Regions from separate parts of the Peribacillus phoenicis genome, predicted to be linked through region 1. Evidence: riboswitches for the same ligand, from Rfam matches in the RefSeq annotation. Region 1 holds a riboswitch; each other region holds the start of a gene.
What was found. Region 1 has a riboswitch for cyclic di-AMP ahead of ABC374_RS20545 (APC family permease). Riboswitches for the same ligand answer to the same signal wherever they lie in the genome.
Positions count from the first base shown of each region.

Region 2: it holds a riboswitch for cyclic di-AMP, as region 1 does, so the genes downstream of both, ABC374_RS01620 (TrkH family potassium uptake protein) here and ABC374_RS20545 (APC family permease) in region 1, are expected to answer to the same signal.
Region 3: it holds a riboswitch for cyclic di-AMP, as region 1 does, so the genes downstream of both, ABC374_RS27870 (cation:dicarboxylate symporter family transporter) here and ABC374_RS20545 (APC family permease) in region 1, are expected to answer to the same signal.

Region 1 covers NZ_JBDFMF010000001.1:4,176,369-4,187,378, reverse strand. The annotation lists gene ABC374_RS20575 (cytochrome P450) at 1-395, opposite strand, end outside; gene ABC374_RS20570 (bacitracin ABC transporter ATP-binding protein) at 824-964, opposite strand; gene galU (UTP--glucose-1-phosphate uridylyltransferase GalU) at 1,220-2,080, opposite strand; gene ABC374_RS20560 (DUF6044 family protein) at 2,252-3,922, shown strand; gene ABC374_RS20555 (glycosyltransferase family 2 protein) at 3,938-4,960, shown strand; gene ABC374_RS20550 (GtrA family protein) at 4,920-5,375, shown strand; cyclic di-AMP (ydaO/yuaA leader) riboswitch at 5,700-5,845, shown strand; gene ABC374_RS20545 (APC family permease) at 5,984-7,810, shown strand; gene ABC374_RS20540 (RhaT/GlcU family sugar-proton symporter) at 8,239-9,093, shown strand; gene ABC374_RS20535 (glucose 1-dehydrogenase) at 9,109-9,894, shown strand; gene ABC374_RS20530 (NADPH-dependent FMN reductase) at 9,963-10,508, opposite strand; gene ABC374_RS20525 (GNAT family N-acetyltransferase) at 10,920-11,010, shown strand, end outside.
Region 2 covers NZ_JBDFMF010000001.1:329,995-341,004, forward strand. The annotation lists gene ABC374_RS01610 (STAS domain-containing protein) at 1-326, shown strand, start outside; gene ABC374_RS01615 (potassium channel family protein) at 461-1,117, opposite strand; gene ABC374_RS01620 (TrkH family potassium uptake protein) at 1,141-2,472, opposite strand; cyclic di-AMP (ydaO/yuaA leader) riboswitch at 2,647-2,789, opposite strand; gene ABC374_RS01625 (hypothetical protein) at 3,119-3,310, shown strand; gene ABC374_RS01630 (MFS transporter) at 3,645-4,904, shown strand; gene ABC374_RS01635 (TetR/AcrR family transcriptional regulator) at 4,950-5,549, opposite strand; gene ABC374_RS01640 (ABC transporter ATP-binding protein) at 5,667-6,392, shown strand; gene ABC374_RS01645 (ABC transporter permease) at 6,389-7,405, shown strand; gene ABC374_RS01650 (GNAT family N-acetyltransferase) at 7,495-7,944, opposite strand; gene ABC374_RS01655 (MerR family transcriptional regulator) at 8,051-8,875, shown strand; gene ABC374_RS01660 (VanZ family protein) at 9,076-9,684, shown strand; gene ABC374_RS01665 (aminoacyl-histidine dipeptidase) at 9,724-11,010, shown strand, end outside.
Region 3 covers NZ_JBDFMF010000004.1:136,437-147,446, forward strand. The annotation lists gene cshA (degradosome RNA helicase CshA) at 1-221, opposite strand, end outside; gene ABC374_RS27840 (PP2C family protein-serine/threonine phosphatase) at 1,588-2,739, shown strand; gene ABC374_RS27845 (UDP-N-acetylmuramoyl-tripeptide--D-alanyl-D-alanine ligase) at 2,792-4,174, opposite strand; gene ABC374_RS27850 (D-alanine--D-alanine ligase) at 4,327-5,409, opposite strand; gene ABC374_RS27855 (hypothetical protein) at 5,594-5,740, opposite strand; gene ABC374_RS27860 (hypothetical protein) at 5,880-6,662, opposite strand; gene ABC374_RS27865 (class I SAM-dependent methyltransferase) at 6,868-7,611, shown strand; gene ABC374_RS27870 (cation:dicarboxylate symporter family transporter) at 7,671-8,930, opposite strand; cyclic di-AMP (ydaO/yuaA leader) riboswitch at 9,104-9,251, opposite strand; gene ABC374_RS27875 (efflux RND transporter periplasmic adaptor subunit) at 9,453-10,712, opposite strand; gene ABC374_RS27880 (hypothetical protein) at 10,727-11,010, opposite strand, start outside.

The sequences.
Region 1 (11,010 bases):
ATATCGCCTTTTTTAAAGCGATATCCTCCTATTACGACATCCTCCGTCACATCACGGGATAAGATATACAGTGGCGGGTACAGGCGAAGTGTTTCATGAATGATATTTTGAGTGTATGGTAATTTCATGAAGTCTTCAGGCTTGGGGGTCCCGTGACCGATTATGCTATTCACTTCACTGAAAAGCTTGGCTTGAATTTCTGGATGCTTCGAAATTGCGTACATTGCCCAGGAAAGAGCATTTGCTGTCGTTTCATGACCGGCAAGGAAAATAGTCATTAATTCATCACGGACCTGATGGCCTGTCATACCCAATCCGTCGTCGGCATCACGGGCGTCCATCAGGATCCCAAGCATGTCTTCATGTTTTACTGTGTCGTTCTTCCGTTTTTCAATAATGCCCTAAATCACTTTATCAAGTCTTTGTATCGCCTTTTTATATTCACGGTTGATTTTGGTGGGTACCCATAATGGCATACGGAAAATCTTTCTCATCCTTTTGACTGTAATTCTTAAAGCGGTTTCCAACGGTTTTCCAACAATTTCATACCAATCCTTGAATTCCATGCTGAACATCGTCTTGCTGATTATCCCGAGAGTGATGTCACATCATCAGCGTGGCTCAATGTGGTTTTTCCCCTTTCTTTAAAATAATTACATGTAATCATTCTATGAGGATCAGCTAAATTGGTTTGGACAAGTCGTTAAAGAAAGGGCGGATAATTCTATGAAGAAAAAAAGCTACTTAAGTTAGCCATAAAAAAACCTCTGGCTGAATAGAGCCAGAGGTTTTCAGGAAAGCATAAGATTTAATGATGTGGGATTTAACTTCTTTCTTCATCGTCCCCATGTTGGAAACGATCATTTTTTTCATTAATGGGCCCGCCAAATTCTGCATTGATTTCCTTAACCACTTGATCTAAGAATTCATCTGATATTATTGGATTATTAGTTTTTTTATGCATGTACAATCCTTTCTGGATATAGTTGTTTGGATAAATAATGAAGGATACGTTATCAACATAACCTCACTTTTAATAAATTATTCTATCTTTGTCCAACATTTTCACTTGCATTTACATTTCATGGAAGCATTAATAAAGACAGTTATATTTAGCTTAGAGATTATGGTACGTGGAAATGTTACCATCAAAGGGTTGAATCCAATGTGGAAATAGCCCAATCACCTCTAGGCAATTGGGCGTGGGTTATATACTTGATTAAGGGAACAGCAGCCTTAAATATGATATTAGCTGATCACGAAGTTCAGGTCGTTTCATGGCGAAATCTATTGAAGCTTGAAGGAAGCCGAATTTATCGCCGACGTCATATCGATTTCCTTCGATGATATACGAGTATAATGGTTCCTTTTCTAACAAAAGGTCTAAAGCTTCGGTAAGCTGGATCTCCCCCTTCCGATCGGGCTGTACGGTTTCAAGGATTTCAAAAATCTCAGGTGATAAAATATATCGGCCAATAATCGCCTGTGTTGAAGGTGCATCCTCCACTTTAGGCTTTTCCACTAAGTTTCTTACCAGAAATAAATCCTCATATCGTTCTTGGAAATTTACGATCCCATACTTGGAGACATCGGCAGGTGACACTTCCTTACATCCGATAATGCTCGCTTGAACCTTGTTATACCGCTCCATTAACTGCTTCAAAGCTGGAACCTGGCTATCCACGATATCATCCCCTAACAGGACGGCAAAAGGTTCGTCTCCGATAAATGTTTTGGCACATAATACTGCGTGGCCCAGACCTAAAGGTTCCTTTTGTCTTACATAGTGGATATCCACCATGTTGGAAATGTTCTCCACGATCTTAAGCAGCTCATTTTGACCTTTCATTTGCAGAAGCATTTCTAGTTCAATGGATTTATCGAAATGATCTTCAATGGCACGTTTGTTTTTACCCGTAACGATGATAATATCTGTAATCCCTGATTGAACCGCTTCCTCGATAATATATTGAATGGTCGGCTTATCGACAATCGGCAGCATTTCCTTTGGTTGAGCTTTCGTAGCAGGTAAAAATCGTGTTCCTAAACCGGCTGCTGGAATCACCGCTTTCTTTATCATAGCCCAGCCCCTTTTTAAGGTTCTTTTATACGCTTTTTGTTCTACCCTTCATTTTATGTGGCCATTGGTTGACCTATATCAAAAAAGGTTAAAATAAATCCCTGAAAAAGAATAGATTTACCTTTGAAGCAAATATTATGGATATATGAATTTGGTCAAGAGGTGTATATTTTGCCAATTGAAAAACAAGAGAGAAAACAAATCCTTTTTGCCTTACTCGTCATTGTTTTATATCTTTCTCCTTTATTCATCCTTGGAGAAAATGCGCATATTCGCGTACATGATAATTTGGATTCCAACCTTGCCTGGTATAAAGTCCTTTCAGAAAGCGGTGAGTTATTCGGTGCGATAGACGCCAAAATTCCCCAGATCATGAATGGACTTCCCCGAAATGCCTTTGGCAGTGAGTTCAGTATTATCGTTTGGCTTCATTCACTTTTTCCGACAATGGTTGCATATGCAATAAGCCAGGCATTAACAAGATTTATTGCATTCTTTGGTATGTATATCCTATTAAAGAAACATTTGGTTACAGGAAGCCAATCAGGTTGGATAAGGGTTGGAACATCCTTGGCCTTTGCCCTTACCCCATTTTGGCCATCGGGAATGCTCAGTACACTTGGGATGCCGCTTGCACTTTGGGCTTTTTTGAATATTCGCAGCAAGGATCATTCGTGGAAGAATTATTTGGTCCTTACACTTTTACCGCTTTATTCAAGCATCGTGCTTGGTTTTTTCTTTTTTCTTGTTGCAATGGGCTTTCTTTGGCTAACGGATGTGATCAGGAGAAAAGGGTGGAATATAACGTTCCTTCTTTCGATCGTGTACATGACCTTCATTTTTGGCTTGGTGGAGTATCGTTTGGTGTCTTCATTCATTTTTGATTCGGAGCCAAATAGTAGAGATGAATATTTTCACGCTAGGCTGCCGCTCGATTGGGTCATACAGCTTACTTTCAAAAATTTCGTTCTTGGACATACGCATGTCATGACTGTACATGCGCTTATCATCCTGCCGATAACAGTCTTTGCCCTTTATATCATTCTGACCAAAAAACTGTGGAGACAGGAAAAGGTATATGTTTTTTTATTCGGCTTGAATTTTATGCTCTCAGCGTGGTACGCATTTTGGTTTTATAAAGGATGGCTTCCTTTGACGGAAAGGTTTCACACCTTGGATACTTTTAATTTTGCCAGATTTCACTTTTTAAGGCCGATGGTGATTTACTTGGGGTTTGCCCTCGCGATAAAAATCATTTGGGAACACAGCGACTATGCTAAGAAAACCCTTTCTATTTTCATCGCCGTTCAAATTATGATTTTAATGGGTTTCAATGAAGAAATCACTCACAATAAAAAACCATCTTTCAAAGAGTTCTATTCAGAAAGCCTTTTTCAAGAAATAAAAGATCATATTGACCGTCCACAGGAAGAGTATCGTGTTGCTAGCATTGGGCTGCATCCTGCAATCGCACAATTTAATGGATTTTACACGCTCGATAGCTATAACAATTTCTATCCGCTTTCTTACAAACATCAATTTCGTCAAATAATTGAAAACGAATTGGCTAAGAATAAAAACATCAAAATCTACTTTGATGAATGGGGAGGACGTTGTTACCTATTTACCGATGAGCTTGGGAAGCATTATATGTTCAAGAAAGGCTCGAAGAAAGAGCTGGAAAATTTGGACCTTAAAATGGATGCGTTTAAAGGATTAGGCGGCAAGTATATATTTTCTTCCATCCCAATCAACAACGCGAAGGAAAACGGATTGGTGCTAGATAAGGTTTTCACGGAAAAAGGAAGCGTATGGAAAATTTATTTATACAGAGTCATGTGAAAAGGGGGGAATTGAATGAATTCACCGATAGTAACGATTGTTGTACCTTGTTATAACGAAGAAAGCGTTTTGCATGATACCATTTCCCAGCTTTGTGGATTGATGAGGGGATTAGTCGAAGAAAACGTTGTTTCTGGTCAAAGTAAAATTCTGCTGGTTGATGATGGAAGCAAAGATCAAACTTGGAAGATCATTTATAAGGAAACGATCAATAATGAATTTGTTCGCGGGCTAAAGCTTTCCCGGAATGCAGGACATCAAAATGCACTCCTGGCAGGTTTGTTTACAGCCAAAGAAGCCTCGGATTGTGTGATTTCCATTGATGCAGATTTACAGGATGATATTCAAGTCATCCCTGAATTCATTCGGAAATTCAATGAAGGATGTGAAATCGTATATGGTGTCCGCCAGAAAAGGGACCTTGATTCTTTTTTTAAGCGAACCTCTGCAACTGGTTTTTATAAATTGATGAACAAGATGGGGGTTAACCTTGTCTATAATCATGCCGATTTCCGGCTAATGAGCAAAAGGTCAATCGCGGAGTTGGAACGATTTGATGAAACGAATCTATTTTTACGGGGGATTGTTCCGCTCATTGGGTTTAAGACGGACTCTGTTTATTATGACCGAAAAGAAAGATTGGCTGGGGAAACGAAATATCCATTTAAGAAGATGGTTGCTTTTGCGCTTGATGGCATTACTTCCTTTTCGGTTACACCGATCCGGCTTGTATTATGGCTAGGATGTTTTTCCTTTTTCATTAGCTTACTCTTTGGGTCTTACTTTTTATGGTTAAAGTTTTATGGACAGACCGAAACTGGTTGGACCTCATTAATCACCTCCATATGGTTGATCGGCGGACTGCAGTTGATTGCTGTCGGCTTGATTGGGGAATATATCGGTAAAATCTATAATGAATCTAAACGCCGGCCTAAATATATTGTTGATCTGGATTTATTTAATCCGCTCGATTTAACAAAACGGGAGCAACTAGACAATGAACGGAACAGTATTGAAAAACTATCTAAAACACACTAACTCCTTTATCCGCTTTTTATTGGTTGGAATAGTCAATACAGCGGTTGGACTTTCCATCATGCTTTTTCTTATGAATGTTCTTGAATTATCTTACTGGGTCTCCACCTTTTTCGGCAATGGCACGGGAGCTGTAACGAGTTTTCTTTTGAACAGGACTTTTACTTTTAAAAGCGATATAGAATGGCGGCGAGGAGTTGCCCGTTTCTTTTGCGTCATCCTGATTTGCTATTCCGCCGCTTATTCTATAGGCCAAGCCATTGCAGAATCACTGGAAGGATCCGTTTCTTTATCCATACAACAAAATGTGGCTGTGCTGATAGGAACAATCTGTTATACAGTACTTAACTATCTTGGCCAGAAATACTTTGTCTTTAAAAAAAGCAATTTGAGACCAATTCAAGAAGGAAGGAACTAATAGGGTGGATCAGTTGAATAATGCCCCCGATTGGACGGGAATTAATGACTATCCAAGCTGGGGCAGATCTGTTTAATTTCGCCTCGCCATCTCCATGTGGCTGATCATTTTACCCTTTCGGACCACCTTTTGTTCATTGACTCCTTGATTATTTTCTTTTTAACCGTTTATTTACCTCTTATCCTTCCTTCAAATCCATGAGTTTGGAAGACTTATGTTCTATACGTCAAGAACAAAACCTCACTTACATATAATATTTTATTTTTAAGCAAAATTTTCATTTACATTTCCATTTCACGGGAGTATGATAATCAACAGTTTCATATTTCTAAATCGCTTAAACCTTATGGTGCGGGGGACCCGTTATTGGGATTGTTTACAATCCAAGGGGTGAATCCTTTTTAAAAGGTAGGGCTACTCTTAGGTCCGAATCCGACAGCTAACCTCGTAAGCGTTATATGAGAAGGAAGGTGGAGCTTGTTAGACAAAAAAATTAATGTCTACAGGTCTATTTAGCTATGACTTGTAGGCATTTTTGTGTTTCGTCTTGTTTTTTGCTACAGCTGGGCAACATAAACTTATAAATTAACTATGGTGGTGAATTCTTGATGTTATCTTCTATAAAAAGGTTCTTGATAGGGAGACCTTTAAAGTCAAATGCACTTGGTGAACAAAAGCTTAACAAAACAAAGGCTTTGGCGATATTATCTTCTGATGCTTTGTCTTCGGTTGCATATGGACCGGAGCAAATATTGATCGTTCTGATCACGGTCGGTGCTGCAGCATTCTGGTATTCAATCCCTATCGCGATCGGGGTATTGATCTTGTTAACTGCTTTGATTTTGTCCTATAGACAAATCATTTTCGCTTATCCGCATGGCGGGGGGGCATATGTAGTTTCAAAAAACAATTTAGGTGTCAATCCAGGGCTGATAGCCGGAGGATCTTTGCTGGTCGATTATATATTAACTGTGGCTGTTAGTGTTTCTGCAGGTACGGATGCAATCACGTCCGCTTTTCCCGGCCTGCATTCATATAATGTGGTCATAGCCATCATTTTCGTGATTCTACTTACAATCCTGAACCTTCGGGGGGTTACGGAGTCGGCCTCTGTTTTGGCCTATCCGGTGTACCTATTCGTTTTAGCATTGTTCATCTTGATTGGTGTTGGAATTTACAAGATTTTGACGGGAGGAGTTTCACCGGAATTGCACGCATCAATCGGGACTCCGGTCGCGGGCATCAGTTTATTTATACTGCTAAGGGCATTTGCATCAGGAAGCTCCGCATTGACAGGAGTCGAAGCGATTTCCAATGCAATCCCGAACTTTAAAGATCCAGCCCCGAATAATGCTGCGAAAACATTAATAGCGATGGGTTCATTGCTAGCTGTATTATTTTCGGGAATTGTATTCTTAGCCTATTATCTAAGCATTGTTCCGAGCGCAGAGGTAACGGTCGTCTCCCAGATTGCGGAAGAGATCTTTGGACGGAATTTCATGTATTTCTTCATTCAAGGTACGACTGCCTTGATCTTGATACTTGCGGCCAATACTGGCTATTCGGCTTTCCCTCTGCTTGCGGTGAATCTGGCAAAGGATAAATTCATACCAAGGGCGTTTACGATTAGAGGGGACCGATTAGGGTATTCCAATGGAATCATCATACTAGGACTTGCATCCATCATTTTAATAGTCGCATTTAAAGGACATACAGAAAATCTCATTCCGCTTTATGCGGTAGGGGTATTCATTCCATTTACGTTGTCCCAGACTGGGATGATTGTTAAATGGATTCGCGAAAAGCCAAAAGGCTGGATGATGAAACTAACCATTAATTCAATTGGTGCCATGATTAGCTTTATCGTCACGATGATATTCTTTTTAACCAAATTTACTCAGGTTTGGCCTGTTTTGATTTTTTTACCTATCATCATTTTAATTTTTCATCGAATTAGAAAGCATTATGAAGCAGTTGGTGACCAACTAAGGATTACAACATGTGAGCCGATCTTACCAATTGAAGGAAATATCATCATTGTACCTGTGGCGGGTATTACTCATGTGGTTGAGAACTCTTTAAATTATGCAAAATCTCTATCAGCAAATCAGGTTATTGCCGTTTATGTTGCTTTTGAAAGAGAAGATGAAAAGAAATTCGAGGAAAAATGGAAAAAATGGCAACCGGATGTAAGACTCGTTACACTGAATTCTTATTACAGAAGTATCATTCAGCCACTAACTAAATTTGTGGATACAGTTGAACATAAGGCCAGTGAAGCCAATTATAAAGTTACGGTGATCATCCCCCAATTCATTCCGAAGAAGGGCTGGCACAATATACTTCATAACCAATCAAGTTTACTGATTCGCGCCTACTTACTTTATAGAAGAAATGTGGTTGTTACGACAGTGCCATATCATTTGAAGAAGTAAGTTCATTTCCAAGAAAAGAAGCAAACATTGAACAGTTTTTTTATGGCTTGTACAATTTGGACGTTAATTTCCGCTCCAGGTACTCGCTTTCCGCGGGCGGTCAGGGAGCCTCCTCGGCTTGCGCCTGCGGGGTCTCCCTTAGACGCGCTTTTCCCGCAGGAGTCTCGCACCTTTCTCTCCAATCAACTTTGTTATAACATTTAGATAGAAGGAGTTAAAGGTTTGGTTTGGGAACATCATTGATGAAAGATATGTTTAGTATCAATAAAAAGGGCTGCCTCTGCAGCCCTTTTTGTGTTGAACACTATTTTTGGCAAAAACACTTCATAAAATTACCAAGGGTCAATTCAAAAAAAGCGAACATATTAAAAAGAAGACATAAGGAAATTTACTGCTTAGTTTTGAACTTACATATATGGGGGTTGAAAATGGATATATTATTAGCTCTCTTGCCGGCAATATTCTGGGGAAGCATCGTTTTATTTAATGTGAAACTCGGGGGTGGGCCCTATAGTCAAACACTGGGTACAACGATTGGCGCATTGATTTTTTCAATAGGTGTTTATATTTTTGCCGATATTAAGTTGTCATTGCTGGTGTTTGGAGTCGGAGTTGTTTCTGGATTGTTTTGGGCCGTTGGACAAGCTAATCAGCTTAAGAGCATTGATTTAATGGGAGTATCCAAAACAATGCCGATATCTACTGGAATGCAGCTCATTTCAACGACTTTATTCGGGGTCATCGTTTTTAACGAATGGTCAACAATGAAAGCAATCATTTTAGGCGTCTTGGCATTAGTCTTCATTATTATAGGAATTGTCTTGACCTCACTGGAGGATAAAGAATCAAAAGAGGGCAAATCGGGAAACTTGAAGAAAGGAATTGTTATTCTCCTCATCTCGACATTCGGTTATTTGGTTTATGTGGTCGTGGCCCGTCTTTTTGATGTTGATGGGTGGTCAGCGTTGTTCCCTCAAGCGATAGGGATGGTGATAGGCGGTCTGTTATTGACTTTTAAACATAAACCGTTTAACAAATATACGATTCGCAATATCATTCCGGGATTGATATGGGCTGCAGGGAACATGTTTTTATTCATATCCCAGCCCCGTGTGGGAGTGGCCACTAGTTTTTCCCTTTCGCAAATGGGCATTGTCATCTCAACTCTTGGCGGGATCATCATTTTACGTGAAAAGAAAACGAAGCGCCAACTAATTGGAATCATAATCGGAATTATCTTGATCATCATAGCTGGGATTATGCTCGGAATGGCAAAAAGTTAAGTGGAGGGTGATTATATGTATACAGATTTAGAAGGTAAGGTCGTTGTTATAACCGGTTCATCCACTGGTTTAGGAAAAGCGATGGCCATTCGCTTTGCTAAGGAAAAGGCAAAGGTCGTGGTTAATTATCGCACTAAATCAGAGGAAGCGGATAGTGTAATGGAGGAAATCAAAACAAATGGCGGGGAAGCTATTGCAGTAAAAGGCGATGTCACCGTTGAAGAAGATGTGATTAACCTTGTTCAATCAGCGATAAAGAATTTCGGGAAACTCGATATATTCATCAATAATGCAGGAATTGAAAATCCGGTTCCGTCTCACGAGATGCCGTTAAGCGACTGGAATAGGGTAATCAATACCAACTTAACGGGAAATTTCTTAGGCTGCCGTGAAGCTATCAAGTATTTTGTCGAGAACGACATTAAAGGGAATGTTATAAATATGTCCAGTGTACATGAGATGATACCCTGGCCTTTATTCGTTCACTATGCGGCAAGCAAGGGCGGGGTGAAGCTGCTTACGGAGACCCTGGCTCTTGAATATGCACCAAAAGGGATCCGTGTAAACAGCATTGGTCCTGGAGCCATCGCCACACCAATAAATGCCGACAAGCTTGAAGATCCCGAAAAGAAGAAGGATCTTGAAAGCATGATTCCGATGGGGTATATCGGAAAGCCTGAAGAAATTGCTGCGGTTGCTGCATGGCTGGCATCTTCAGAGTCCAGTTATGTAACGGGTATCACTCTTTTCGCAGACGGCGGAATGACAAAATACCCAGCGTTCCAAGCTGGAAGAGGATGAATTTTGTTTTATGATGCAACAAGAATCCCAGCAGGTTTAATCCTGCTGGGATTCTTGTTTTAAAAGCATTAACGAGTATGATGATTATACCAGCTAATGAAATTATCGACGACCGTATCGATAAACTGGACAGTCGACTCATGTGTAAGTTTGCCTTCGTTATCGATTTTGTCATGCACTGCACCAACATATACTTCATTCCCGGGAAGGAGTGGGGAGGAGATGCCTATTGCGAATAAGATTTCACGCAAATGCAATTGAGCTTTAACCGTTCCTAATTGCCCCATTGACGCACCCATGATCCATGATGGTTTTCCGATCAAGACTTTATCGACACGTGATAACCAATCGATAGCATTGCCCAATACTCCTGGAATCGTACCGTTGTATTCAGGTGTTACCCACAAGACTGCATCTGCTTCGGCCACTTTACTTTTAAATTCTTTTACAACTAATGGAGGGTCATTTTCAATATCTTGATCATAAAAAGGTAAATCCCGAATGTTCAAGATTTCGAGATCGAACCGATCTTGATATCTAGATTGAATATATTTGGCAAGCTTAAGGTTGTAAGACTCTTTACGGATACTTCCCACTATTGCAACAACTTTCATCTTCAATACCTCCAATGATTTTTATAATGGATAATCATGTAAATGTATTCCACTTACCTATTATAATTGGAATATAAATGAAAGGGAAAAAGGATGCTTGGGAAAAAGTTGAGTTAGAGCTGAATAAACTAATTCCTCTCGAACATTCATACCCTGCAAAGTTAGACTCAAAAATTATAATCAATTTGTTTGTGCCAACCCAATCCCCATTACTAGACCTCTCCCAACAATATTGCATTTGTTTTTAATTTAATATTATGGACATTCCTATAGGGATTAAGGCAAAATCCTTTCAGAAAAAATGAAATAAGACGCTTGAAAAAGTAAATAATGAAATTTTATAAAGAGCGTAAGTAAAATGAGTTTGTTTGCTTGAAAACTATTTCACTAAAATGATAGGGGTGGATGAAGTTGATCTTTCGCACCATTGATACGGACAAAGATAAAGATACTATCGTTAAATTCCGGAAAGATTCCTTTGTTGTAAGTTTTGGAACTGAAG
Region 2 (11,010 bases), 3.8 Mb from region 1:
CGCTAAAAGATAACACGGCATTGCTTCCCCTGATAGGCGATATTGACACGGCGAGGGGCATGTCCTTGCTTGAAATCACATTACAAAAGTGCGCTGAAAAAAATGTCACCAGACTTTTCATTGACCTATCTGGCGTTCATGCGATAGACAGCGGATCCGCACACCAGCTGTCTCAATTGATTGAATCCTTACATTTGATCGGAATTCAAACAACCCTTTCAGGACTTCGGCCGGAAATCGCCATGACTGCCGTTAAGCTTCAACTGCCTTTTGATAAAGTGACGATAAAGTCCACTCTTGCCCAAGCGATCAGTACGATAAAATAATACATACATATCCAGGGCACGGGGATGCTCGTTATGAATTTCATCGAGAAGACCTCCATATGGCGGTCTTCTCGTAGTATTAGCATTCAAAATAGGTATCGGGCTACATAAAGCAAGAGCCGGAACCTGCCGGATTATTCAATATTGGCAAAGACGGCCAGATCTTCTTTATTGCCAACCACTAAAAGCATATCTTTTTCATGGATATCCTGATCCGGTGAGGGTGCAATGATAATTTCTCCATTACTCACGATGGCAATGACGCTGATATTATATTTTGCCCGTAAATCAAGCTCCCTGAGGCTTTTTCCCTTCATGCTCATGGGGAGGATGATTTCCTCGATATTGTATTCTTTAGAGAGCTCTATATAGTTCAGCATGTTAGGGGAAAGGAGCTGATTCGCGACCCGTTCCCCCATATCCCTCTCAGGATAGATGACCCAGTCGGCACCGACTTTTGTGAGCACCTGACCGTGATTTTTATTAAGTGCTTTGGCAATGACCTTTTTGATCCCAAGCTCTTTTAAAAGCAAGGTAGTTAAAATGCTCGATTGCATGTCATTTCCGATGGCTACGATGACACAATCGAAATTACGGATTCCGATTGCTTTCAATGTCTCTTCTTCAGTCGTGTCCGCCATGACCGCATGGGTAACGTTCAGTTCCGCATTCTCGACTCTTTCCTCGTTGACATCAATACCCAAAACCTCTTGACCGGCCGTATATAATCTATGGGCCACACTGGTTCCAAATCTGCCTAAACCTATCACGGCGTATTGTCGTTTTCCCATCTTTTACACTCCTCCATTCATTATTAACCAATCATGATTTTCCCTTTTGGCCGGCGGAACGGATCTGGCTTGCGCCTCATGGCGATAGCAAAGGCCAAAGTCAAAGGACCCACCCGGCCTGCAAACATCGTGAAAATGATGAGCATCCGGCCAACCGGTGATAATTCTGGGGTCAAACCCATTGAAAGTCCCACGGTGGCGAAAGCTGAAGTGGCTTCGAACAAAATCATCAAGAAGTCAGTTCCGCTTTCAGTGATGGTCAGCAGAATGGAGATGATTGAAACCACGAATACACCAATGAATGTGACGGATAATGCTTTAAAAATCGTTTCACTCACGATGCGGTGGCGGAACAATACCACATCACCCTTACCTTTGATCTGTGACCAAACCGTTCCGACAAGCGTCGCCAATGTAGTCGTTTTAATCCCGCCGCCAGTCGATCCGGGTGATGCCCCAACGAACATCAAGAAAATGATGAGCAGTAATGTAGGCTGAGTTAAATCAGGGATATTCAGCGTGTTGGAGCCTGCCGTCCGTGGTGATACCGATTGAAATAAAGACGACAGCGTTTTACCCATGAAAGATAAAGGCTGCAATGTCTTTGGGTTATCAAACTCGAATAAAAAGATTAAAACCGCTCCGGCAATCGTAAGGGTCAAGCTAGTCGTCAGAACTATCTTCGTATGTACGGATAAACGATGTGTATTCCGATATTCGTATATTTCATTCATCACGATAAAGCCTATCCCGCCAAACGTGATGAGGAAGGCGACGGTAAGGGTTACGAATGGATCCGATACATAAGGGGTCAAACTCCTGAATTCCCCCATTAAATCAAATCCGGCATTATTGAAATTCGAGATGGAATGAAAAACACCGTAATAGATCGCCTTGCCGATTGGCATGTCAAAAGAAAAGCGAATCGATAAAATAAGTGCACCCATGCCCTCAATGATGGCCGTGAAAATTAAAAGCCGTTTCACTAATCTGACTACACCCGCCATGGATAGATTATTTAAGGACTCCTGCAGAACTAACCTGCCTTTTAAAGAAATCTTTTTGCCTAATAATAAAAAGAAAAACGTCGCAAATGTCATGAACCCTAAGCCGCCTACCTGAATCAATGTTAGGATGACCAACTCACCAAAAGTGGTGAAGGTCGATCCCGTATCCACTACGACCAGTCCTGTTACACATGTAGCTGAAGTCGAGGTGAATAAAGCATCCAGAAAAGAAAGACCATTGCCATTTTCTGTGGAAATCGGCAGGGTCAATAAATAGGCCCCAATAAGTATCAGGATGGCAAAGCCGAGTACAAGTATTTTTGGCGGATCCAATAAAATTTTTGTCATTCTCAAATGATCATCCCTACCCATAAAAAAATTGTGTAAAACTGTATGACATTTCAATCATCAATCTGCTTTTCGAATCTTTTTAAAGGCATAATAAAAAGACCTGCGAAAACATCGAATAGCTGTATTGCCACAAAAAGCGTGCAAAAAAGCTCCCGAAATAGGCGGTCTTATGACCTCCTTCGCTTTAGCCGACGAAGTTAGCTGACGGGTAGGATGGCGAAAGAGCTGATCTCATCCCTTCTGCAAGGCAGAATTAACCCCAAATGATTGGGTCCTCCGTACTCATTTTCCATGAGTTTTGGCCGAAATGCATTAAATTGATAAACGTATTCTACTCCCATCATTTAGCAGTTGTAAACCCCTAAATCGTAAAAAAATATTTCTTTAACAAAACTGAAAATTTACGTTTTATTTACATTTAGAAAACGTATTGACAAATATTAGTTAGCACATTATGATAGGTTCGATTAATCCAATTATGATAACCGGCATCGATGTACTTTATTCAATAGTTTCAAACAAAACATGCTATTGCGAATCAAAATTTGTAACATATATATTATGTTTCTTTTGTAAAAGATAAAGGTAAAAGCAGTACATTATTATTTAAATTCAATACATTTTATTAAAAAGGCGGGCAATTATGGAGAAGACGTTCAATAGATATGTTATTAATGCTACAGGCAAGGGTGGCCAAACATATTTAACACAATGCCAGGATAAAGATGCACTTAGGAAATGGATAGCCGATCATGAGGATCAAATCATCATGAATGAGTTAAGGATAACGGATAAGAAAAAGAATCCGTTTTTAAAATTGTTTTCCCTAAGGTAATTCAACTGAATCCAACATTCATTAGCGGTATTCAATTATGTATTCCTGTGTTCTATCCGGAACGCTGAGCGAAAAATCCATATCTTGTTTTGCTTTTAAACTCATTTATTTTGAATGAGTTTTTTTGCGTTATTTACATTATAAAAACATTAATGTTAAAATTTAGTAGTTAAGTAGGCGTAAAGAGGAGAAAAGTAAATGAAATGACCACTTTCCAAAAGAGCCTTTAACGACAGCCGAGGATAGTTAGGGGGGGCACCGCAAATTGATCTCGTCCCGAGACGCATTGCTGGGGGACCGGGTTTTTTATTGTTCGGTCAAAGGGGGAGAAGCGATGAAATTAAGAAATACATTAGTATCTTGGAAATACCCTTCCATTCTTTTGTGCGGAATAGGAATCTCCAACTTTGGTTCTTGGGTTTATTTCATTGCCCTTAATTTAATCGTTCTGGATATGACTGATTCAGCCTTGGCGGTAGCTGGTCTTTATATCGTTAAACCGATGGCTTCCATATTAACGAATGTGTGGGCAGGCAGCGTGATCGACCGGATAAATAAGCGGAATCTGATGGTGGCACTTGACCTATTTCGCACGGTATTCATAGCATTGCTGCCATTGACTTCTTCTATTTGGGTCATCTATTCCCTTGTCTTCGTGGTCAATATGGCAGGGGCCATGTTCGTAACAACATCAAGGTCGTATATTACAAAATTAATTCCCATTGAACAGAGGAAACGATTTAACTCATTACGAAGCTTAATGGATTCTGGAGCTTTTTTGATTGGACCGGCGCTAGCGGGGATCCTTTTCATGATCGGTACGCCCGTTTTAGCGATTTATATTAACGCGGCTGCCTTATTACTATCCGGTATCATCACCCTATTCATGCCTAATCTTGAAAAGGATCATCCCCTTGAACAATCCAGTCATTACCTGTCTTGGACCATCATGAAAAAGGATTGGGGCATCGTCCTGGACTTCAGCCGGAAATCTTCCTACATCATGCTCATTTATTTCTTATTCAGCTGCATGGTGGTGATGGAAACGGCCATCGATTCCCAAGAAGCGGCGTTTGCCAAGGCCGTGCTCCTTTTGTCGGACAGCGATTACGGATTCCTTGTAAGCATCGCCGGGGCAGGCATCATTGCTGGGGCCATAGTCAATGTCGTATTCATCAGTAAAGTGAAAATCTCGCACATGATCGGTCTTGGATTTTTATTTGTCTCGATAGGTTATATGATCTTTGCCTTTTCGAATTCCTTTTCAATGGCCGCCATCGGTTTTTTCATCATTGCCTTTTCATTGGCTTTTGCCAACACCGGCTTTCAAACCTTTTATCAAAATAATATTCCGGTGGACATCATGGGCAGGGTCGGAAGTGTTTTTGGCTTGTTAGAAGCATTATTGATCATCATATCTACCGCAATTGTTGGTGTTTCAGCTCATTTCATTTCGATTCGGTTCGTGGTGATTTCAGGTTCCATGATCATGTTCGCTTTATCAATTTTATTGTCGATGCTTAGTATGAATACCTCCAAAAGGAGGTATTATTCCGTTGGTGATGTAGAGGTAGAAGCTAAGGAAAAGATGTAATCCGATTTAAAGGCATGTTGATGGAACATGCCTTTAATGAATCGTTCATTGGATGAATGTGCGCAATTGGCTGATGAAGTTCAAGATTTGAAAATGGATTTTCGCCATTTCTTCCGCCGTTTGTTCTTCACAGTTCTCTAGCCACTCAGTAATCACCCCTAAAATCGCCGATGTAAGGAAGGCGTGCATATACATGCGGAATGCTTCTTCTTTAGCTGCTGGATGCAGGCTGATCAAACGCTCCAACAGTACTTCACCGAAAACTCGCTTTATTTTTTTCGCAAAAGAAGGATCGCCCTGATCACCAAGAATGGCCCTTAATGCGTGAGCATGTTCACTGATGAATTGAAAAATCGCTATGAAAGGCGGGTAAAGTTGTTGTTGATGAAGAGCCAAAAAAGCCTCTTTCGGCAAAATGGCAGTAATGCGGGTTTGAAGTTCATGTAACAATTCTTGCTGTAAGTGATCCATCAATTCATATTTATCTGTGTAATGCAAATAGAATGTGCCCCGATTAATGTTGGCTCGCTCTGCAATTTTCTTCACTGATACATGTGAGAACCCCTCTGCTTCAATGAGTGCAATAAAATGATGTTGTATCTGCTTTTTCGTCTTTTGTACCATATCCTCATGAATCGATGCCATGGAATGTCTCCTTCACTAAACATTTTTCCAAATGTGTTGATTGTATTAGACCGACTGCTGCCTTAGAATGATGATACACTCAACACCGTGTTAATTAAAGAGGGAGGATGTGTGTGAATGAAAAATGCGATTTCCATTGAAGGAATGGCTAAGGGTTTTCAGCAGAAGAAGGTCATTCAGCCATTGAGCCTGAATATTGAAAAAAGCGGAATTTTTGGATTATTAGGTCCATCCGGATGCGGAAAGACGACCTTGATTAAAATGATTGTCGGATTGATTAAGCCCGATGCGGGTAAAGTCACGGTTCTGGATCATGAAGTGCCAAATGAAGCATTGTTAATGGATGTCGGCTATATGGCACAGTCCGATGCTTTATATACAGAACTGACGGGAGCTGAAAACCTCGAATTTTTTGCGAAGCTATACCGTTTTTCGAAAAAGGAACGAAGGGAACGCATTCAATATGCAGCTGAAATCGTACAGTTGACGAATGATTTGAACGTACGGGTTGCCCATTATTCAGGGGGAATGAAACGCCGTCTGTCACTTGCGGTTGCACTCATCCAAAATCCGGAGATTCTCATTTTGGATGAACCGACAGTAGGAATAGACCCTTTGCTGAAACAATCGATTTGGCAGGAACTTGAGCGTTTAAGAAATGAAGATGATAAGACGATCATCATCACGACGCATGTGATGGATGAAGCGGAACGATGCGATAAACTGGCGATGCTGCGTGAAGGTGAAATCATCGCGGCAGGAACCCCTGCAGCTTTAAAAGCAAAATTTGCCGTAGAAACGCTAGATGATGTTTTTTTAAGGATTGGAGGCAGCATGAAATGAGAATTGCCTCTCTTGTTACTCGTATTACCCAGCAGATGCGCCGGGATCGAAGGACGCTCGCTTTATTTTTCCTGGCTCCATTGCTCATTTTAACGCTCATGTATTTTATTTTCGATACAGAAGCAAGTGATTTGAAAATCGTTGTTACAGGCAGTGATGAAACGATCGTTAAAGCATTGAAAAAAGCGGATTTTCAAGTAACGGCTGCTAAGGAATTCTCACAGGAAAAGATGATTGAAAAGGATACGGATGGCTGGCTGCATGTTGAAAATGGCAAAATGAAACTCACACTATTGAACGACGAACCGACCCGTGCAAAGGCCGTTCAAATGCAAATGATGCAAGGCTTGCAAGGGAATGAAAAAAACACACCTTCCATTGAGGAGCAATATGTTTACGGAGATGCCAACACGAAGGGTTTTGATACCTTCAGTCCGATGCTCGTCAGCTTTTTTGTTTTCTTCTTTGTATTTTTAATAGCGGGGATTGCGCTTTTGAAGGAGCGTACAAGTGGTACGTTGGAACGGCTGCTTGCCACCCCGATTAAAAGATACGAAATCGTAGCGGGCTATGTGATCGGATATGGCTTATTTGCTCTCGTTCAAACGATAATTGTCGTACTATATGCTGTCAATGTGTTGGACATCGTCCTTGTTGGCTCCATTTGGCTCGTTTTACTGACGAATATACTGGTCGCGCTCGTTGCATTATCGCTCGGTACATTACTATCGAGTTTCGCGACATCTGAATTCCAAATGGTACAATTCATTCCGCTGGTCATCGTGCCGCAAGTCTTCTTTACAGGGATTTTCCCATTGGATGGCATGTCAGACTGGCTCCAAAAAATCGGCAAGATCATGCCTCTCTATTACGCATCTGATGCCATGAACGGCATTATGTACAAAGGCTTCACGTTCAATGAGGTCTTACTGGATCTGCTCATTCTCCTGACCTTTGCCATCGTTTTTATCACCATCAATATCATTAGTTTAAAAAAATACCGTGCACTATAGCTCTTTAAAAAAAGCCGGATTCCTGGAACATGAGGAACCGGCTTTTTTGTTTTCTGGACATACTTTTGAGTTAAAAAGGATATAGATACTTATACCTTTTTGATCATGACCTTTTCATTGTTATAATCTGATTCGCCATTGAATGCAAAGCCGAATTTCCTATACAAATTAAGGGCAGCCTGATTATCTTCGACTATGCTTAAATAGATTTCAGGACAATCATATTCTTCTATTATTCTTTTTATTAAAGCCTCCAACATGATGCTTCCAAGCCCGAAACCCTGATGTGCAGCGTCAATGAAAAAGCGGTCTAACCACACTCTGCCATTTTCGCCTTCCCCAGGGAAAAATCCATACATCGCAAAGCCGACCAAGATATCATCATAATAGAGCCCAACTGGCCTGTAATATTTACATTCCTTAGCGTCTTTTAAACATTGTTCAGTCGTTTCGATGTAAGCCTTTTGCTTTTCGTATATTCGCAATTTCAAAATATCCGTCACATTTTCGTTCGAGACTTCATATATAGTGGTCTTCATCATTTATTTTCCTTCCTCATTTCGCACCTGGTTATCCGCTTTGTTATCATGATATATTAATACCCTAAGGTATATGGTTACCATATAGTCAAGAGGAGAGATCGTAATGCCCGATGGAAATGTAGGCAAATATTTTACTACTGGCGAATTCGCCAAATTATGCAATGTAAAAAAACAAACGCTCATTCATTATGATGAGATTGGGCTTCTTACTCCCGATTTAAAAAACGAAAAGGGCTATCGGTATTACTCTTATCAACAATTTGAAGTTTTTTCGGTCATCACGCTTTTAAAAGAATTCAATATGCCTTTGAAAGAGATCAAATGGTTTCTTACTAACAGGTCACCTATGGAACTAATTGAACTTTTCAAAGAAAAGACCATAGAATTAGAAAAAAAGATAAAGAACCTTCACAGAGTGCAGAAGATCATTGAAACGAAAATATCCCTCACTGAAAAAGCGATTTGTATGGATGACTCTCAAATCACCTTGAAACTTCAGGAGGAAGAACAGCTCTTCCTTAGTGAATCCATCCTGAACTCTTCTGATGCCGTATTCTTAAAATCTACATCTGACTTCATTGATTTCTGTAATGAGAATGAATTTTATACAGGATTCCCTATCGGTGCCATGATTAGTAAAGAAAACATCATCGATGGGAATCATGATGACTATTCATTTTTGTACACGAAAGTCATGGAAAAGCACCCAGCCCACACTTTCTATTCAAAACCTAAGGGACTCTATGTTGTTGCCTATCATAAAGGCAGTTATAAAAATATCTCCGAAACGTACGAAAGAATATTACAATTCATGGAGAGTGAAAACTTGAACCTCAAATCGTTTGCGTACGAAGAATACATCTTGGATGAAGTCGCGGTAAAGGGGTATGAAAATTACCTGACGCAAATCATGGTTGAGGTGGAATGAGATTGGGGGGATTTTACATAGTTCAGGCGAGGACTAAAACATGCGAATGAATCATTCCAAGCAATGCCATTAGCCTTGAAAAAGCTTTTCCTTGACGGTTTTCTAATGACAGGTTAATGCAGTTTGTTGACGGGTTGTTAAAGTTGTCCTAGGATATAAGGATATGAATTGATTTGGTAATAAATAGAAGGGGGAGTTATATGTCTCTAAAATCGGTCATGCTTTCCCTTTTGCTGTCGCAAGTAATGTTTTTGTGCGGTTTGCCTTTTTTTCTTCAGCTTCTATTATTTTTGAATCCTTTGGTGATCATGGTTGTCTGGTTTTGTATCCTTCTTTTCGTTTCGTTTGCGGTTCTTTATTTTCGAGGTGAAACGATCAGAATTCCGCGCCTTTTATGGCAGGCAGTATTGTTTGGCTACAGTTTATCATTATTGGTTTTGCTGTTCTTTCGACCAGAGGGGCAGGTATATTCGTATAATTTGATTCCTTTTTCTACGATTCTTTCCTATTTATCGAATGAAATGAATGGGCTTGTATCATTTTATAACCTTAGCGCAAATGTGGGGCTGTTCATTCCATTCGGTCTGTATTTGTTGTCCGGGGAAGGGGAAGAGCTCTCCGCTAAAAGGAAATTTCTATATCCATTACTTTCGATTTCAGTCATCGAAATCTGTCAGTTTGTTTTTCGGCGCGGAAGTTTGGATGTCGATGACCTGATCCTGAATATGATAGGTGTTTACCTAGGGTATATTCTGAAACCTTTGTTCAAGAAAGTCGTTATGTTCAGTTCTGGAAAAGTAAAAGGATGAGAGGCAGTACAAATATGTTAAATGAAAGGGTGTATTTCCATGTATAGCACGTTAGAAGAATTAGCGAGCCATCCGGTGTTCCATTATTTTGCAGCGATTTCCAAAATCCCGAGAGGATCGGCTAATGAAAAAGCGATCAGTGACTATCTCGTTCGCTTCGCTAAGGATAGGAACCTGGAGGTGATCCAGGATGAGTCGCTGAATGTGATTATCAAAAAGCCTGCCACAATTGGATATGAAAGTGCACCTCCAGTCATTATCCAGGGGCATATGGATATGGTTTGCGAAAAGAACAAGGGAACGCTTCATGATTTTGAGAAAGATCCGCTTCAATTAAGGGTTGTCGGAGACATGTTGTATGCGACGGAGACAACATTGGGGGCGGATAATGGGATTGCAGTCGCTTATGCTTTGGCATTATTGGATGCAAATGATATTCCGCATCCCTCTCTTGAAATAGTCATAACGACTGAAGAAGAAACGACAATGAACGGTGCACTTGCCGTGGATCCGGCTCACTTCAAGGGGAAAATGATGATCAATATCGATTCGGAGGAAGATGGAAAGCTGCTGGTCAGCTCTGCTGGAGGAATACGCGTGCGGCAGATCCTGCCAATCGGATGGGAATCGGCTTCCATTGTTGATGCGGTATCTTATAACATCAGGATTAAAGGGTTGAAGGGCGGACACTCCGGTATGTCCATCCATAAGGAAAGAGGGAACTCCAATAAACTTTTGGGCAGAGTATTACATGAATTGACGACAGACTTCCCTTGCTGCATCCAGCAAATGAACGGGGGCCTGAAAGGGAATGCAATCCCTCGTGAAGCAGAGGCGACTGTACTGATTTCTGTAGAAGATGTTCAGAAGATAGAGGAGAGACTCCAGCAATGGGAAGATACTTTTAAAAATGAACTGCAATCTTCCGACCCTGAGCTATCGATTAGGTTTGAAAAAATCGAAACGATTTCTTCAAACGTTTTTTCAAAAGAGACGGTGACTAAAGCCATTACCTCCTTACTGCTAATCCCGCATGGCGTTCAAGGAATGAGCATGGGAATAGAAGGGTTAGTCGAAAGTTCGACGAATCTAGGGGTCGTTACAACGAATGAAGCGGAAATGATATTCGAAAGTGAAATCAGGAGTTCGGTCAAAAGCATCAAATATAATATGGTCACGCAGGCAAAAGCGATTGCCGACATGCTTGGGTGCGAGCTATTGATTGATGCGGATTATCCGGAATGGCCCTATAATCCTGATTCTAAACTCAAGAAATTATTTGAAGAGACATACAAAGAAAAATATCATGAGGATATTGAAATCATC
Region 3 (11,010 bases), on a different contig from region 1:
ATCCCTTGCACGTTTTCGTTATTAATATCGATGTTTTCCATCAATGGAATACCAAATGCTGCTGTTTTACCTGTTCCTGTTTGCGCTTGACCGATGATATCTTTACCTTCAAGTGCTAGAGGTATCGTTTGGGATTGAATCGGGCTCGCTTCTTCAAATCCCATTTTTTCTATTGATTTCATGGACGTTCTATCTAATCCTAATTCGCTAAACAATGTCAATGTTTTCGTACTCCTTTTTATATCGTAAATTTACACGTGCATTCATGGATCATGCACAGATGTTTTAGTTCAAATCCTCATCATCATGACGGATGTTCTTCTTTATCTCTTATAAAAAGTTTATCATTATCACCTAAAAGTATGTCTGCCTTTTAGTTCAAATGAACTCAATATGATTTTTTAAAAAGGAAATATACCAGTACGGACATTCACTGGCATTTTTAACTTCGCGCACGTGTAGACTTATCATTTACATACGCTCATCTTTTTAAAAGTACATGTAACCAAAATTAAATTCAATATGGAAAATTAAAAGTAGCATAAACGGATGTTTCACCGTTTTATTCAGGTGAGGGCTGCTGCACCTATTATTTCATCAGACTTAAAAAGGCTGCATGAACAAAACTTGACGAGAGCCAAGATTCTTATACAAAACAGGCCCGGTGCGTTGAGGATTTGCAGAAGTGGAAAAGCGCTAAAATGCGGCTTTGATTCCCAATAGCTACTAAAGCCGCCAAGAGATGCAGCTTTTATATATGACCAGACGCGAGGCCTATTTAATCTAAAATAATCTCAAGAATGAACTCATGAAACATGTAAGAACATACAATTTTGTTGCCTCAACCTGATTAATTTTAAATAATCATCAATGATAAGACATTTAAACTCATATCTCATATTACCATTTTCAAACTGTTAATGCAATAAAGGATATCGCCCCATTCAGAGTTACTAAAAACTTTAGACCGTTTCAAAAATGAAGAAATTAGTCATTTCTTCCTGTTAAATATGCAGCCGTGACACTTTTGAGTAAGAATATAGCTTGTTCATTCAATAATGGGTAAAAAACACATGGACTGATTATTTCATCAATATGATTACCGTTTTACTATATCCATTTATGCCTAAGTGGATTCAAACTTAGACAAATTCGAAGAAAGCGAGTTTGCCTACAGTTTTTTATTTAAGAAACGTTCCAGTGGTTTCAGAAATCCAGTTAGGGGGATTTCACAAAACAGGAATCTAGTCCTGTTAAAATCATGGTTCGTTATGAGAGCATTCCAGCCTCTTGTCGACTTACTGTATCCATTTATATTTTTCACAAAACGATCATCCATTTATATATCATATGTGTTTAAATCAAATAGTTTCAACAAACCTTTTTCAGGAAGGATTAGTTTTAATGATGAACACCCTTTCACGGTTACCCCCGTTGGAAAGAAAGGACTTATCAAGAATTCTCATTGAATTTACAGGTATATAGGAGCATTTAATTTTTGAAAATTCCATCTTTTTGCTTAAAAATTATAGCAAATAAGTGTAAATGCAGTATGATTGACCTATCAACAAAATAACGGGGGGTTATATGAACATATTCACAATAGATGTTCCTTTATGTAAGGATTTTGGTCGAATCTTAAAGAAAATGAACAAGAAAGTCACCTTTTTGGAGGATCCACTTAATCAAAGCCATCTATTCAAGAATTCAACAGACTTAATGAAATCATTATTTGTTTTACCTTTACACATATCAAAAGACTCTTGGCAGCAAACTTCTATGTACGCCTTGGCAGAATCTCACGAAATCCCTATCTTATTCATTTACAAACGCACTTCAGGAATGGAGACCCCTCCGGCCTTACCAGAAAAGACCTTTTATGAAACCATGGCGGTCCCTGCCGATTCAGTGGAAGTCAGGATTAAATTAAAGTCACTCCGAAACATCAGCATGCAACTGTTTTCGGCAAAAATGAAGGGGCAAGAGCTTGAAATGATACACCAAAAATCAGCAAGGAGCCTGAGAATTGCAAAGGGCATTCAACTTTCAGGTTTACCTTTGTCGATCAATAATGAAGATATAGAGGTCAAAGGCCTTTCCCAGCCTTCAAGTGAACTGTCAGGGGATTTATTTTACTGGACGGAGGTTGATGACAGGATATACGGCTTCATAATGATCGATGTATTCGAAAAGGGCATTCATACAGCACTTATAAACATGTCCATACGCACATTGATCCCCGACCTTATCAAACGTGTAAAAGACCCCATTTTCATAACAAAGGAACTGGATAAACTAATGCAGGATTTATTTCAAGGAGTTAATCAGGAAAACAAAAACCATGCTCGCATTACTGCCTTCATCGCATACGTGAATACAAAGGATCGGCTCATCGAATATGTGAATTACGGACTTCCTTCAGCTTTTTTGTATTCCCCATGCACCAATCAAATTCTCAATTTGAACGAAGGAGCCACCCCAAACGGACTGATTCCCGAATTGCCCATTCAAAAAATAGTCTTTCAGTATGAACCTGGAAGCCGTTTCATCATCTATACAGATGGACTCTCTAAAACGCCCCTACCTTCCGCCATTGACCGATCTGACCATATCGAAAGGGAATTCATCGAAAATGTCCATCTCGATACACAAGACCTTCTTCAGGAGCTATTGGTCTCAAGGATGAGGCATTCAGTCATTAACGATGACATCTGCATTATTGCCGGGACACTTTTTTAAGCACGATAAAAAGGGCCGTTTCAAAAGAAGAAACGGCCTTTTCTATGTTTTTTTATTTTTGCAGAGCTTGAACGACTTCCTCCAGCTTCATGCCCCTAGAAGCTTTAACAAGTATGATGTCATTTTCCTGTGTGGACGATTTTAGTTCCTCTATAAGCTTCTGCTTATCTTGAAAAGGACGAACCTGCTCCGAAGAAAACGCCTTGCTCGCTCCCTTGGCAATAAACTCGGCTAAAGGACCATATGTGAAGATCTTATCGATCCGCTCACTGGAAATCAATTCACCAATTTTCAAATGAAAGTCTTTTTCCTGTGGCCCTAACTCCAACATGTCTCCCAATACAAGTATCTTTTTTTCGAATCCAGATAAGCCCTCAACCAACTCCACTGCTGCCTTTACTGAAGTTGGGCTGGCATTATACGCATCATTGATGATTTTCTGCCCTTTCGCGCCCTCGACCAATTCCATCCTCATATTCGTTAATTGAATGGTCGACAGACCTTTACGGATCGCTGAATCATCCACATTGAATTCTTTAGCAACCAAGATTGCTGCCAATGCATTAAGAACATTATGATTGCCTAAAACGGGTATCTCATAATTGGTTTCCTTATCACCGCTTGCGATTGTAAACGTGGTACTGTCTGCCCCTTGGTTAATGGTCTGTGGATATAAATCATTTTGTTCCGTACGTCCAAAAGATATTACGTTTAAATCAGGAAAATCCTTTTTGATCCGATTGCGGAGCAATGGTTCATCACCATGATATATCAGCGTTCCATCTTTCGCCAAACCTTCGACAATTTCCAACTTCGCATTCGCGATTTCCTCTCGTGATCCTAAATCCAATAGGTGTGATTCACCGATATTGGTAATGATCGCAACATCAGGCTTTGCCATTTTGGATAAGAACTCGATTTCACCGCGGCTGCTCATTCCCATTTCCAACACAGCGGCTTCAGTATCCTCTGCCATAGAAAGCACTGTTAGTGGCAACCCTAAATGATTATTGAAGTTCCCATTTGTTTTATGAACTTTATAGGTAGTGGCCAACAGCGCAGCCGTCATATCCTTCGTAGTCGTCTTACCGTTGCTGCCTGTTATCCCAATGACTTTTATATTCAACTGCTGACGGTAAGAACGCGCCAATTGCTGAAGTGCTTTCTCGGTATTTTCGACAATGATTATCGGTAACTCATCAGGAGGATTCGGAACATCCCTTTGCCAAAAAGAAGCCGCAGCTCCTTGCTCTAAAGCTTGCTTGACATACTGATGGCCGTCAACCTGCTCACCCTTAAGCGGAATGAACAAACATCCTTCCTTAACCGTTCTTGAATCGATGGTAACCCCATTAATACCTTCGGACTGGAATGGACTGATATCATTCAATCCCTCTGCCATTTCATGTACTTGTTTTAACGTTCTCTTTATCATTTTGTTCCTCCTACATTCATCGAACCGTTAATCGATCTCCATTAACCAAACGAAGCAGAAACCAGTTTAAATCGCACCGGTTCCTGCTGATTGGAATCCATCAAATCAATGCTAGATGGATTGTGGAGTTTACTGATACATTACTTGCATGATCAAACTGTATATTTGATTTGTTGTTTTTCCTGATGACGTTCCAAGGCAAGTTTCACGAGTTTTTCAATTAACGCTGGATAGTCGACACCTGTGTGCTTCCACAATAACGGAAACATGCTGAAAGGAGTAAACCCAGGCATTGTATTCACTTCATTAATATAGATTTGCCCCTCATTCGTTAAGAAGAAATCAGCGCGAACCAATCCAGAGCAATCCAATGACTTAAAGGCAGTAATGGCCATTTCGGATAAAGCTGCATACTCGCTTTCCGTTATCTCCGCTGGAATGACCATTGCAGAATTACCGTCAACATATTTTGCTGAATAATCATAGAAGGCAAAATCTTTCTTAGGGATGATTTCGCCTGCCACCGAACAAGACGGTTCATCATTACCAAGTATTCCAAACTCAAGTTCACGAGCTACGACCCCTTCTTCAATGATGACCTTCCGATCGAATTGGAAAGCTTCCGCTACCGCTTTTTCCAGTTCATCAGCATCATTACATTTGCTGATACCGACACTGGAGCCTAAATTGGCAGGTTTGACAAAACAAGGGTAACCCAATTCATCCGCTACCTTTTTAATGGCACTTTCAGTATTCTTCTCCCATTCAGAACGAATGAACCAAGTGTATTTGACTTGAGGAAGTCCCGCCTGGGCAAAAATGTTTTTCATGATGACCTTATCCATTCCTGCTGATGAAGCCAATACGCCATTCCCTACATAAGGAAGGTTCAATAGTTCCAGCATCCCTTGCACGGTCCCATCTTCTCCATTTGGTCCGTGAAGCAATGGGAAAATTACGTCATACCCTGTTGATTTACTATTTTCTTCAGTTGAATGTGCCTGCAAGGCAAGGGGCGAGCTCGATTTATCCGATGAAAATGTCAATGCATCCACACTCTCGGCAGGTCCTGTTAACTTCGGTCCATTAATCCATGAACCCTCTTTTGTTATGTAAATCGGATATATATCAAACTTTGCTAAATCGAGAGCTTTAATGACCGCTAAAGCCGTCTGCATAGAAACCTCATGCTCCGCAGATTTTCCACCATAAAGCAAACCAAGTTTAGTTTTCATGAGTTATTACCCTCCAATATTCTTTTAACCATGTTCATTGTATCACTTTACACTAAAATGGTTAAAGCGAAACTTCCATCATTGATGCTTCTCCAATGATTACCATAAGCGGAACACAGGTTAAAACCGCCACATCCTGTGGCAACTCCTGTGCTAGCACATCCTGTGCGTCGCAATCGAACGTTTACAGGCTGTTGGCCCACCACATTTCTTTTTCATTACATTTGCCACCGCTTTCCTTACAGCCTGTTAATGCGGGGTAAAGCGAAACTTCCATCATTGGCGCTTTTCCAATGATTACCATAAGCGGAACGCAGGTTAAAACCGCCACATCCTGTGGCAACTCCTGTGCTAGCACATCCTGTGCGTCGCCCTCTCTTATCTTTTATGCATGAGATGGTAAGTCTTACACCTAAAAAAATTCAAAGGTGCCAAATAATCCATTCCACGAACCTCGGAAGTTTGGATAATCAGGAGAATGATGTATTTTTAATAACGCTTTCCCATACCCTTTCTTTTCGATTGAAGATAATAAAGGCATCCGGCTCTTTAATATCTTTACCTGAAAAGTCATCATGCATTTCATCCATGTTTAAATAATCCCCTACGACCCATGCCGGTATCTCAATTTTCGTTCTTGTATACTTAACATGCCGAAAGGAAAAAACGAGCCCCTCTGCCAGGATATGAGCCAAGGAAGAAATGATTTCTGCCGGAATCGCCGTCAGCTCTCTTTTCTTTCTGATTCCAAGCCAAGTCCTCTCTACTTTTAAAAGCTCCAGCTTTAGTGGAATCAGGCCTCCTAACATCTTATAATATGTCGAAAGAGAACGAAAATAAATTTTATTGAACCAGCCATCATCCTGGGCAAGGTACACAAATTGATTATTCAATTTACGGAAAAACGGAGGATCCAGATGAGTTTTTGCGTGCCCTAAATATAATAGTTCCGCTATTTCCCTTCCATCCAATTCATCCAACCCTTCTCTTTCTTCAAAATCGATCCAACAGAAATCTCCATATGCCCGGACATTTTCTTTAACTAGCTTCGCAATATCTTCAGATGAAGCACTCTCTAGCAGGACATTCAAATTGTATTCCCCGCCATTGAATTCATGTTTCAATAATAAGATGGAATCCAAGGTATATGGCAGCGAATAGACGAATTCACGAAAATTGAGTCCATTGAAAAGGACAAACCGTTCGGAAGCCTGCATATACATATATAAGATATCATTGCTATCATTCTTCATAACCTGACCCCCTCCGAGCTCTTAATCAATAATGTTATTTTACCAAACTTTTGGGTTTTCACGTAAGTTATATAACCCCCAATATTAATCATCATCAGCACCATGTGAATAATGCGAAACATGTACTCCATATTAACCAATATGTTAAGGAACACACTCGACAAACTAGAAATATCCATATTATAGTAAGAATGAAGATTAAATCATGGATAAAATTGAAAAAGGTTTTATCATTAATTCTTTTCATGGAGCCGCTTCCGTTTATGCTGATGCAACTAAAAAATTAGGTTTGTGGCAATCAGAGGATTATGCATTCGAAAAATATTTAAATCGGGAAGATGCAATCCTTGATATCGGATGCGGTACAGGAAGAACCACCTTCGCTCTATATAAAAAAGGATTCCAAAATCTAACGGGAATCGACCTGACTCCTGCCATGCTTAATGAAGCCGAAAAAATTGGGCATGAATATAACCTGGACATACCCTTTATCCTTGGCGATGCAACCGACCTCCCTTTCAACGACACATCATTCGATAAAGCAATCTTCGCTTTTAATGGTTTAATGCAAATTCCCCAGCGAAAAAACCGCACATTGGCTTTAAAAGAAATCAACCGTATTTTAAAACCTGAAGGACTCTTCATTTTCACAACACATGACCGTGATAAAAACGAAAATTACCTGAACTTTTGGGAGCAAGAGGAAATGATTTGGTGTGTTGGTAAACAAGATGAGAGGCTTTATGAATTTGGGGATATTTTCACATCCGGAAAGACGCTTCAGGAAGATACTTACCTCCATATCCCAACTAAACTTGAAGTCCATGAGTGCCTGGAGGAAGCACGGTTTACAGTCATCGAAAGCTTTTATCGAAGTGAATTATTCCATGAAAACGATGATGTCATCGCTTTCTCTTCCGATTGCCGCTTCTGGATCGTCCAAAAATAAGGAAGAACTTTTTAATTCAAAAAAAATCCAGAGTGAAATGTCACTCTGGATTTTTTGTATTAAGAAACTTGTTCTAATTCTTTTTTGGAAGGAGGGTTGAATTGACCTTCCCATTTAGAGATAACGATTGCCGCAAGTGAATTACCGATAACGTTTACTACTGTACGTCCCATATCAAGAATACGGTCGATACCGGCAATAAATGCTAGACCTTCAATAGGAATACCGACAGTTCCCAATGTCGCTAAAAGAACTACGAAAGATACACCTGGTACACCAGCAATCCCTTTGGATGTGATCATTAACACTAGCATCAGCGTAACTTGCTCATACACGCTTAAATCGATTCCGTACATTTGAGCGATGAAGATAGCTGCTAACGCTTGGTATAATGTAGAACCATCAAGGTTAAAAGAGTATCCAGTCGGGATAACAAATGTAGCAATATGTTTCGGACATCCCGCTTTCTCCATTTTTTCCATGATTTTCGGAAGAACCGCTTCAGAACTTGCAGTAGAGAAAGCAAGAATCAATTCTTCTTTTAGAAGTTTAATCAATGTAAAGATATTGAATCCTACAAATTTTGCAATAAGACCCAGGATGACAATTACAAAGAAAATCATTGTTCCGTAAACAGAAAGCGCTAACTTTCCTAACGGAATTAAAGATTCCAAACCGAACTTGGAGATAGTCACACCGATTAATGCAAATACACCGATAGGAGCGAATTTCATGACCATGTTAGTCAGGTAGAACATTCCTTCAGCTACACCTTGGAAGAAACGGAATACTGGTTTACCTTTTTCACCGATGGCCGCAATACTAAGTCCAAACAACACGGAGAAGAAAATGATCGCTAGCATATCGCCTTCTACCATTGCTTTAACTGGATTGGATGGTACGATGTGTACAAGTGTATCTACGAACGATTCATGCTGCTTAGTTTCTGCTGTATCAACATATGTGGAGATATCAGTTTGTTCCAGTTTATCCATATTCACACCAGCACCAGGCTGGATAATATTCGCTGAAATTAAACCAACAGCAATCGCTATCATAGTTACGACAACAAAGTATGATAATGATTTAGCACCTAGTTTACCTACCGCTTTCAAATCACCTACACCGGCAACTGCAACGATAAGGCTGGATACGATGATCGGCACTACGATCATTTTAATCATTCGTAGGAAAATGTCTCCGAATGGCTGTAAAAAGCTTTGGGCCGACTCATTACCATAAAAAATGGCACCAACGATAATCCCTAGAATTAAACCAATGAAAATTTGGCTAGCTAAACTTAATTTGAATTTCTTCATTTACTTTCCTCACCTTCCATAAAGTCTTTGATGCAAAAACATTTTTGTCTCGGTAAGGGAAACAAGATACTAATAAAAAGAAAGTAATTTTTCTTTTTTTGAAAAACTCTGTCTTTACGCCGAAAAAAAAGACACTTCATGTGTCGATTTCTTATTGGCGTGAATATTCACACATGTTCCCTTAAAGACGCTGACGAGGTTAGCTGTCGGGTTAGGAATTGGAAACACAAATGCCCTTTCATTTCTGAATTCACCCCTAGCGGATAAAATCCACAAAAATGGGTCCCCCGTTCTTGGAATAAGATTAAGCGAGTTAACTTATAATAAAATATTATACTAAAAATGATAATCTGTAAATATTAATTCGCATTAGTTCTAGAAAAAATCTTTAAATATGTCTGAATATTCTGCATTAAAGACTATTGTATCTATAATTACTCTTCCCGATTTTTAATCACATAAGTTATATTGATATATAATTAAGAACTAATTTGACATCACCTCTCTTGATGTAAGAAGCGGTTATTTTTCCAAAAAGCCAAGCAACAGAAATCTTACTTTTTCCCTAGAGGTGAATTTTTTATAAGTTGCCGCTTTCACTTTTTCAAATTGGATCGGGGTAATAAAATAAGAATGGTTCTTCGCCACATCCGGCTCCATTAGAATGACGTCACCCACCGACGGTCCCTTTATGATTTCTTGCATCCCTTCAGCCTTAAGCCCTTTTGTAATGTAATGTTTATCCACATAGCCTTTTTTAGTCAATTTGTAAACATAAGGCTGTTTATGGTATTGTACCGCCTCTATAGGAATGGAGAGGACACCTGCTTTCTCATTGGTTATTACAGTAAGGTTCACTTTGGATCCCACCAACAAAGCTTCCGTTTCTTCACCTTCCGATTCGATTAGTGCCTGAAATGGAAATCTGTTATCTTTTTTTAATGACGGCTCTTCAGCGGGATAGGAATGGATGCGGCCTATCTTCCCTTTCAATGCCGTTTTTGAATCAGAGGAACTTGCTTTTATAGTCATGCCCACTTCAGCCTTTTTCATTTCCTCTTCGGTGAAATCCCCTTCAATTGCCATATTTGTCGAAACAATGGATATAATGGGATTATTCAGGTTTTTATTGATATTTTTAACTACACCATCAGCCTCACTCGTCGACATGATCGCACCGGACTGACCCTCAATTGAACTTAATTTAGCGTCAAGCATTTTCACTTTTTCATTCAAGCTGTTTTTTTCCAGCTCCTGCTTGTACATTTCTTGCTCAATGTTACTTTTAATAAGATCTGAGGAACTTGTTGTTATATCAATTTTCAAGTTTTTTTCCACCGATTCATCAATGGCTGCTTTATCAGGGTTACTGGTCAGGTTCCCTTGATAAGACCTCAACTTCCCTATGAATTCCTCAATCCCTGCAATTTCTCCCTCAGCTTCCGTTTTCTCCGCTTCTAAATTCGCTTTAAGAGCATCAAGTTCAGTCGTCGTATACTCAAACAACGAGGAGCCAGCCGTAATCGCATCGCCTTCTTTAACAAGGAATTTCTTAAAATCATTTTTCTTGGTGTCAAAATAGATATCATACTCTTCTACAGGTTTAATTACCCCATTTGTTTGAATAGTATCCGTAATTGTATCTTTTTTTACCTTTGTCCAGTTTTCAACGAAAACAGTTCGTTCCACTTTGCTTTCTTTTTTTTCAATAAGGTATAAATTAACGGTTATTAACACTACCGACGCAATGGAGACCGCCGCCATTTTCCATTTCCCGCTCATTCATTTCACCCGCCTTATACAAATACGCCAACTTGGATGTATGCTAAAAAGGCTTTAACAAACCATGTGGCCAGATAGAATAGAACAATCATTAAAAGGACCAAATAATTATTTCGTTCTGAAAACTCCTTTAAATAAAAATATTGCAAAGCAATAATAAGAAATTGAAAAATGGTGATTTCGCTGAAAAAATGAATGAAATAATCACTTCTGAGAAAATACTGACTGATGATCCCCAACGAAAAAGGATTGGCATCGCTGCCTATATCCATTAAAACGAATAGAGGAATCAGAAATA